Regions from separate parts of the Bacteroides luhongzhouii genome, predicted to be linked through region 1. Evidence: riboswitches for the same ligand, from Rfam matches in the RefSeq annotation. Region 1 holds a riboswitch; the other holds the start of a gene.
The links. Region 1 has a riboswitch for thiamine pyrophosphate ahead of thiS (sulfur carrier protein ThiS). Riboswitches for the same ligand answer to the same signal wherever they lie in the genome.
Positions count from the first base shown of each region.

Region 2: it holds a riboswitch for thiamine pyrophosphate, as region 1 does, so the genes downstream of both, GD631_RS01200 (TonB-dependent receptor) here and thiS (sulfur carrier protein ThiS) in region 1, are expected to answer to the same signal.

Region 1 is NZ_CP059973.1:4,497,952-4,502,593, reverse strand. Features, by position in the region: gene thiC (phosphomethylpyrimidine synthase ThiC) at 1-893, opposite strand, end outside; gene GD631_RS16960 (thiazole synthase) at 906-1,679, opposite strand; gene GD631_RS16955 (thiamine phosphate synthase) at 1,861-2,481, opposite strand; gene thiS (sulfur carrier protein ThiS) at 2,486-2,686, opposite strand; TPP riboswitch at 2,747-2,840, opposite strand; gene GD631_RS16945 (sensor histidine kinase) at 2,896-4,642, opposite strand, start outside.
Region 2 is NZ_CP059973.1:325,897-330,538, reverse strand. Features, by position in the region: gene pnuC (nicotinamide riboside transporter PnuC) at 1-358, opposite strand, end outside; gene GD631_RS01200 (TonB-dependent receptor) at 371-2,620, opposite strand; TPP riboswitch at 2,621-2,717, opposite strand; gene GD631_RS01195 (mechanosensitive ion channel family protein) at 2,847-3,755, shown strand; gene GD631_RS01190 (hypothetical protein) at 3,860-4,099, opposite strand; gene GD631_RS01185 (O-acetylhomoserine aminocarboxypropyltransferase/cysteine synthase family protein) at 4,168-4,642, opposite strand, start outside.

The DNA.
Region 1 (4,642 bases):
GCATGGATGGTAAAGTAATCTACCCCTTGTTCACATTGTTCAATCAATGTGTCCCGGTAGATTTCCCAGGTGAGGTCTTCCACTATGCCATTCACTTTTTCAAGTGCCTGATAAATAGGAACAGTGCCGACCGGTACGGGACAATTACGGATAATCCATTCACGTGTTTCATGGATGTTTTCTCCTGTGGAAAGATCCATCAACGTGTCTCCACCCCATTTACAGCTCCATAGTGCTTTCTCCACTTCTTCGTCGATGCTGGAGGTAGTAGCCGAATTTCCGATGTTCGTATTGATTTTTACAAGGAAGTTACGTCCGATAATCATCGGTTCAGCTTCCGGGTGGTTGATGTTGGCCGGTAGTACAGCACGTCCCTCCGCAATCTCCTGACGGACAAATTCGGGGGTAATGTGAGTTTTAATTCCCAGTTCCTCACAATTCATATTTTCGCGGATCGCTACATATTCCATTTCAGGAGTGATAATTCCTTTTTTGGCATACGCCATTTGGGTGATTGCTTCTCCTTTTTTAGCACGGTAGGGCAGGGCGATGTGTTCGAAACGTAAGTGATCGAGGCTTTTATCATCCCTTCTCATTTGTCCGTATTCCGAAGTAATTTCGGGAAGTTGTTCCACATCACCACGACCCACGATCCATTCTTCGCGCATGCGGGGCAGTCCCTTTTTGAGGTCAATGTTCATTTCCGCATCACTGAACGGTCCGCTGGTGTCATATACATATATTTCCGGATTCGGTGTTGCTATCTTTTCTTCGCCTTCAAAGCTGACACTGGGCACTTGCTCCACTTTCCGCATGGCAACGCGGATATTCGGATAAAGTTTACCGGGTAAATAGACTTTCTGCGAGCGGGGGAATTTTATTTTTTGTTCCATAGTTTATTTGTTTTAATCAAGAAAAGCCGTTAGAGGTGAACTTGCTTCTGCTACGAAGTCGATGGCTTGTAATCCTAATCCTGCTTCGTAAGCCTGTCTTCCGGCTTCTGTAGCCGTTTTGAATGCTTTAGCCATTTCTACCGGATTTCCGGCAACGGCTATTGCGGTATTCACTAATACAGCGGAAGCTCCCAGTTCCATTGCTTCGGCAGCATGGCTGGGCGCACCGATACCGGCATCCACTACCACCGGGATACCCGCCTGTTCGATAATGATTTGCAGGAATTCTTTTGTCTGCAATCCTTTGTTTGTACCGATGGGTGCACCGAGCGGCATAACGGTAGCTGCGCCTGCTTCTTCCAGACGTTTGCAGAGTACAGGGTCAGCCTGGCAATAAGGTAACACGATAAAGCCTAATTTTACCAGTTCTTCCGTAGCTTTCAGTGTTTCGATAGAGTCGGGGAGCAGATAGCGCGGGTCCGGATGAATTTCCAGTTTCAGCCAGTTTGTTCCAAAAGCTTCGCGAGCCAGTTGTGCGGCAAAAACTGCTTCTTCCGCGTTACGTACACCGGAGGTGTTGGGCAATAACTGAATATTCGGATGAATGATATGTTTCAGCATGTCGTCCTCTTTGTTATCCATGTCGATTCGTTTCATGGCAACAGTTACCATTTCCGTACCCGAAGCCAGGATAGCTTGTTCCATTACTTCATTGGAATTGAATTTTCCTGTTCCCAGGAAAAGACGGGAGCTAAATTCGCGTCCCGCAATTACTAACTTTTCCATTCTATATATTTTAGTTGATTATTTAAATGCTAATTTAGGGGCGTAGCGCCCCGGCAAGGTTTCCCTGCGGGATATTGTCATTTTAGGCACGGATTACACGGATTTCACGGTTTTAGAAATATGATTGCATAAAGCAACAGCGTAATCCGTGCCTAAAAAATCCCATTTATTATTTGACAAATTATAAATCACTTTCAATGATTCTACGTGTTTCTTCTACCGGATTATCTGCTCCGAGAATAGTTCCTGACAGGGCTATTCCATTTACTCCTGTATGAAGTATGGCAGGAATATCCTCAAAAGTGATTCCTCCGATAGCTACAACGGGGATTTCGATATTCGCTTCCTTCATCTGTGAAAGAATAGAAGAATATCCCTCCAAACCCAGTACGGGGCTTAGATTCTTTTTAGTGGTAGTAAACCGGAAAGGACCGATGCCGAGATAATCGGCTCCGGCACGATAGTGTTGTACGACATCTTCGAAAGTGTTTGCAGTGCCACCGATAATAAAGGCTTCACCAAGTATTTGGCGGGCCTGGTCGATAGGCATGTCCTTTTTACCCAGATGTACACCGTCCACTTCCAGCTTTTGGGCCAGTTCGACGTGGTCATCCAGAATCAGGATTGCTTCGTGCTCTTTGCAAAGCGGCTTCAGTTGCAGGGCTACTGCCTCCACTTCTTCGAGAGGAGCGTCTTTCATACGTAGCTGGATCCATTTGCACCCGCCTTCGAGTGCCATACGTGCCGATTCGAGGTATGAATACCGTTCGGTCTGATGCGTGATAAATTGTAGACTAATCATCTCCTTACCCTCCGCAAGCGGCTTTGATAATCACCAGGTTATCGTTCTCGTGCAGAATGAAACGTTCCCATTCGGTACGGGGAATCATTTTGTTGTTTACGGCGATAGCAATGCCTTGAACCGGAAGTTCGAGCTGTGCTGTCAGTTGCGTAAGGGTAGAGTCAGGAGTCATTTCCACCTCTTTGTTGTTCACTTGTACTTTCATTGTCCTATCAGAATAAATAAGTTGAAAGTAAATACAAAGAGCGTGCTTAAATAGAAAGGCGATAAGAAGAAACACAATCCCTACGTCAGTGCTAACTGCCTCAGGTTCCTAGGGTATAATCTCAGCCCCTCGTGGGGCACCCCTTTGTCTTTACGGGGGCAAAGTAAGCGAAAAAGAAACAGAAAAACACTAAATCAGTCGTTTTTTTTTCATTTTTCTGTTGATTCCTGTTTTTTGATGGGATGAGAAAAGATAAATCGGGCGCCATTTTTGTAGCTCTTGTCAATCCATATATCACCTCCCATATATTGGATGGTCAGTTTACAGATAGCCAGTCCCAACCCTGTGCCCTGCACGAATTCATTCAGCTTTTCGAAACGTTGGAATACGAGTTCCTGTTTATCTTCGGGGATTCCCGTGCCGGTATCTGTCACCGAGAACAGCATACATTGCTTTTCTTCGTCCACTTTATAATCCAGCGTGATACTTCCTCCGGCAGGAGTGAATTTCAAGGCATTATTCAGCAGGTTGATGATAATCTGTTGCAGACGCAAAGGGTCCGTGTAGAGCATGTAAGGCTCTTTAGGCATTTGGAGTTTGATGTCTACATCCACTGTCTTGTTCCGGTTGGTGAGGGTAATCATATTCTGGCAATGCTTCACTAGCTCACACCATCCATAGTTGAATTGCAGCTTTCCTGATTCCAGGCGTGATATATCCAGTACATCGCTAATCAGTTGGAGCAATAAACTGGAATTAGTCTGGACGATATCCGCGTATTCTTTCAGTTCATTATTCTGCTCTACCGAACCGATAATCAAGCTGGAGAAACCTACAATCGCGTTTAACGGTGTCCGAATCTCGTGGCTCATATTCGAGACAAAGGCACTTTTTAATTGATTGGCTTCTTCGGCGCGCTCTTTGGCGTCACGTAATTCAATTTCAGACTTTTCCAGTTTCTCTTTATCTTCCCTTAATTGTTGCGTGGTTCTTTCAAGGTGATTTTTCAGTATTTTAGTCCGGTAATAATAGTACAGGGAAATCATCAGACTTCCTACTAATACGAGGAATATAATCAGGATAAACTGCACTTCTGTCTTATAAGCTACAAAGAAGGGGATGGGTTGATTGATAACCATTGAGTTGACAGGCAACTTCTTGTTTTCAAATCCCCATTCTTTTAGTTTCTTCGCGTCAAATTTATATCTGTTGGGTAAGACATTGATGCTGCTGATACCCGTTTCCTTCTGGTCTAAAAAGCGGTAAGCATATTCTCCCATGCTTTTTCCCACTCCTTCATATTGCGGGACATATCCCCCGATGGCCCAATAACCTATTGCAGTGGAAGTCATACTGAACATAGGCAGGAGCGGATTGGCTTTGGAAAAAGCATAAACGGAGTTGTTCATGTAAGTGATACCCCGGCTGTCAATTCTCCAGATACCCAGAAGCATTGCTGTGTTTCTGGGAAGATTGCGCAATTGATTGGTAGCCATATCGAGTGTGTGGATGCGGCCGTCAATGTAGGTGATGGATAAGTGCGGGAAATGTTGCAGGTTTTTCTTGAACCATGCCAATTCGGCAAGTCCGTTGTAGGTATTATCCGATACAAATACCAGGTGCTCTGTGTCCGGGTAGAAATCCTGTATCATTTCGATATCTTTGCTGATATTATATTCGTATGTATCACAGTATTTTACGTTGTACTCCTTCATTCGTTCCGTTAAGTCGATACTTACAGGATTATAGTTCCGGATATCGATTGAATCTTCCGGAATACGGATGCCGTTGCGTGATGCCATTGCGCAGAAAACAGGAAGCTGCTTATATTTCTCATCTTCAAGATGAAGGAAACTGCTCCATGCCTCACCACCCAAAAGGATCACTAATTTAGCTTTCGGATGTTTGTCCAAAATATCGGTTAATGTTTTTTTCCATTGGTGCGCCTGCGTCAAA
Region 2 (4,642 bases), 1.6 Mb from region 1:
TATCCAGCCAGGGCACGTTGCTGTCCGTATATTCGATCAGTATCCATGCAATGCCGATAAATGTGGCAATAAATACCAGAAAAAGAGGTAAGTAACATTTCCACGGAGTATGTACGATAGGAAGATTTTTGGGTTCCCTCCCTCCCCACATCCAAAAGAACCAACCGTAGATGGCAGCTATCAGATAGTAGATATTGATACCGAAATCGGCATACAGTCCTGCTTTATAATATACGAAGATATAGATGGCAGGCATCACGATACCTGCTATCCAAAGATAGATACTTGCCCGGTACTCCAACCAAAGGTAGACTAGCCCGACAATCGTACCGAATATTTCCAGAAAATTCAATTCCATAACTCTGTAGTATTAAAAGCGGAAAGAAACATGTCCCATGACGTTTGTTCCTGCCTGCGCTGCATATCCGGCATAGTTTCCCCGATTCTCCACCGTATCGGTGTAATCGCTCGAGGCCCAACCGTTGTTCTCATATTTTTCATTAAACAGATTATATACAGTAAACCCTACCGTGACTTCTTTCAACACCTTCTTGGGGCGGAAAGAGTACGCCAGATTGAGGTTACTGACAAAATATTTATCAAGAGTCAATTCTTCTACTTCTGCATTTGTCATATACTGTTTGCTGACGAATTGCGATTGCAGAGCTGCCTCGAATCCCTTATAAATGAATGAGAAACGGTTATTAAATAGGAAGTCGGGTGAGAAAGCGATGTGAGTGTCTTTATGCTTGATCTGAACAGTCGGGAGGGAAGTAGAACTACCATCTGCATTATAATGGTAACCCGGCAGGCTTTCTACAAAATCCTGGATGCGGTTTTTGCTCCATGTAGCGTTTATGTCCCATTGAAACCATTTACACGGTTTGATTCCCAGCATTAGCTCGACTCCCATACGATAACTGTCCGGTACGTTTTCGGTCAGTGCTTCACCGATGTCATTTAAAGCTCCGGTCAGAACCAGTTGGTCGGTATAATCCATGTAGTAGAAGTTTGCGCCTGCCGTCAACCATTGATTGGCGAAAGTATATCCCGCTTCATAGTCGAGCAGTTTTTCTGCTTTTGGATACGAATCCGGATCGCCATCCGTATAATTGTTCCTTGTCGGTTCTTTTTGAGCTACCGAGAAAGAGGCATAAACGCGATGGTTGGACGTGATATTCCAGTTTAATCCGACTTTCGGGTTAAAGAAATCGAACTTCTTGTCTACTGCCAGTGGACGCAGAGCATTCTTGCTCCAGTCATATTTATCATTGTTGCCGTCGATGGTATAGTCGATGTGTCGATACTGAAGATCGGCATACGCGCTTAGTCCTCTGGTAAGATCGTAGTTTGCTTTCAGATAAATATTGCCATCGGTCTTTTTGGATTTATTGCGGTAATATTCATGATCGGGAGATAGAGTGCCCACATAATTCTTCACCCAGGGAACCCTTCCGAAGTTATTGCCCCGGTATTGATTCAAACCACCTCCCAGAGACGCATTCAGCCTGTTGGCCGTATAATTGAGAGAAAAAACGCCACCGCCGAATTTGTTGTCCATCTTCTTCTGACGGACTAAATCACTTTTGGCTATTTCGGTCCCATCTATTGTGAATGGCTTCAGACCATATTCTATGAGGGATCTGCCGTCTTTGTACTCTTCGTAATAGCCATCGCCTTTGGTATAATGCAAGGCAACGTTCAAGTTCCAGGCTGTTGAGAAAGTATGATTGAAGAGAAGCTGATAATTCTTTTGCAGATAATTGTCCGTTTGGTCGTCATAAAAATGCTTGTTGCCGTTGGCGTCGGTGTACATCTCGCCGCAGGGGTTGTAGCGTCTGCCGAAATCCTCCATTTCCTTTTTGGTTGCGTATCCCCAGGCGTGATATGTCTTTTCTTTTCCGGCGAATGCAATCAGCTTCACAGATGTGTTTTCTGCAAAATAACCTCCTTGCAGGTAGTAAGAATTCAAGTCTACCGAAGCACGGTCTATGTATCCGTCCGTACCGATATTGGAAAGACGGGCGTCAAACGTCCAATGATTATTGAGCAGACCGGTTCCCACTTTCACTGTTTCTTTGTGCGTGTTGAATGAACCGTATGAACCGTTGAATTCGGCATACGGCTTCATGGATGCACCTTCGGTCTGCATATTTACGCTGGCTCCGAAGGCGCCTGCCCCGTTGGTAGACGTACCTGCGCCGCGTTGCACTTGCATATCTTTTACGGAAGAAGAAAAGTCGGGCATATTTACCCAGAACAGATTATGGCTTTCGGCATCGTTCATCGGTATGCCGTTCACTGTGATGTTGATGCGTGTGCCGTCGGTTCCGCGCACGCGAAGGGTCGTGTAGCCGATACCTGCTCCAGCATCCGATGTGGTCAACGTAGAAGGAGTCATGCTCAACAGATAAGGGATATCCTGTCCGAAGTTAACCTTCTTCAATTCCGCTTTGCCTATATTGGTGAATGCCACGGGAGTTTTGGAGGTGGCACGCGTGGATACTACCTGCACTTCTTGCAGGTTTACTACTCTCATACTATCCTTTGCACTCGTCTGTGCATGAACAGTGATGCCTACGCCCGATAAGGCGACGGCCATCCATACAATTTTTTTCATTTTGCTTACTAATTAGTTCTCTACGCCGGCATTACCCGGATCAGATTCTATGGGTATGTTCTCAGCCCGTCATGTTAAGGCACCCCTACCAGTGAATCGGTTACAAAAATACGGCTTTTGCAGGAGGAAAGCAAAAAAAAACTTTTAGATTCACTAAAAACAATATAACTTTGTAAATTGTTGAAATAACAAAACTGCATTTATTCATTTAATATATAATTTAATTATGCTACTATTATTGCAAGCAACACAAGCTGCGGATTCTGTGCAAGTGGCCGCAGATAATTTGATGGAACAAGCGATTGCCAATGCCGACGGCTTGGATAAACTTTCGCTGATTACTCAACAACTGATAGATTTCGGTATTCGTGCCGGAGAACGTATATTGATTGCGGTCCTTGTCTTTGTCGTCGGACGTTTCCTCATCTCGATGCTCAACAAGTTTATCAGACGCCTGATGGATAAACGAAAAGTGGATGTAAGTATCAAAACTTTCGTTAAAAGTCTGGTCAATATTCTGTTGACGATTCTGTTAATCATTTCTGTCGTTGGCGCTCTGGGGGTTGAAACCACTTCGTTCGCAGCTTTATTGGCTTCTGCCGGTGTAGCTGTCGGTATGGCTTTATCCGGCAATCTGCAGAACTTTGCCGGCGGACTGGTTATTCTTTTATTCAAACCTTATAAAGTTGGCGACTGGATAGAAACACAGCAGGGATCATCCGGTACGGTAAAAGAAATTCAGATATTCCATACCATCCTTACTACCGCGGACAACAAACTGATCTATATTCCCAATGGTTCATTGAGTAGTGGAGTAGTGACCAATTACAGCCATCAGGAAACCCGCCGTGTGGAATGGATTGTTGGTATAGATTATGGAGAAGATTATGAGAAAGTGCAGAAAATCGTTTATGAAATTCTTGCTGCTGATAAACGCATCCTGAATGAACCGGCTCCCTTTGTGGCTCTTCATGCGCTGGACGCCAGCAGTGTGAATGTAGTGGCACGTGTATGGGTAAATAGCGGAGATTACTGGGGTGTTTATTTCGATATAAATAAAGCGATTTACGAAACCTTCAATGAAAAAGGTATCAACTTCCCTTTCCCACAACTTACAGTACATCAGGGAAATTAATTATTATACGCTGATTATTCAAAAAAACGAGGGAGTTTCACATTAAGTGGAACTCCCTCGTTTTTGGAAAACTTGTCTGGTGTGATTGAATAAATTTCTTTCTTTTATTTAATGCCGAAATCTTCGGCTAGTTCATATCTATCTTCTTTAATTCCCAGTACATGATTGATCTTTCTCCTTTTCTCTAGATCTTTAAAGTAGTTTTCCACAACCTGATAGAGATCGAAATTTGTGGTTGAGCCTGCGGCTAAATCGAGTGATTCCACCATCTTTTCTACGGCTTGATGGATTTTCTCTGCGTCTATCAGATGCAGTTCGTTGCTGTGTATTAAATATTTTTCCATGACTGCAATGTTTTTAATGTTATGTAGGTATAACATCTCGCAGTCATGGAAAGTTCAATGATTGAATGTTAGATTTTGGCAAGTGCCTGATCCAAATCCGCAATCAGGTCATCAATATGTTCTGTTCCGATGGATAGGCGTACGGTGCCTGGATAAATTTCCTGTTCGGCTAGCTCTTGGGCATTGAGTTGTGAATGGGTGGTGCTCGCCGGGTGGATCACCAATGATTTCACGTCAGCCACATTGGCAAGCAGGGAGAAAATCTCCAGACTGTCGATGAAACGGTGTGCCTCTTCTTGTCCGCCTTTTACCTCGAAAGTGAAGATAGAACCGGCACCGTTCGGAAAATAACGTTGATACAGTGCATGGTCAGGATGGTTGGATAATGACGGGTGATTCACTTTCTTTACTTTCGGGTGATTGTTTAAGAAATTCACTACCTTCAATGCATTTTCCACATGACGCTCTACACGCAAGGAAAGAGTTTCCAGACCTTGCAGCAGGATAAAAGCGTTGAATGGGCTGATGGTAGCTCCTGTATCG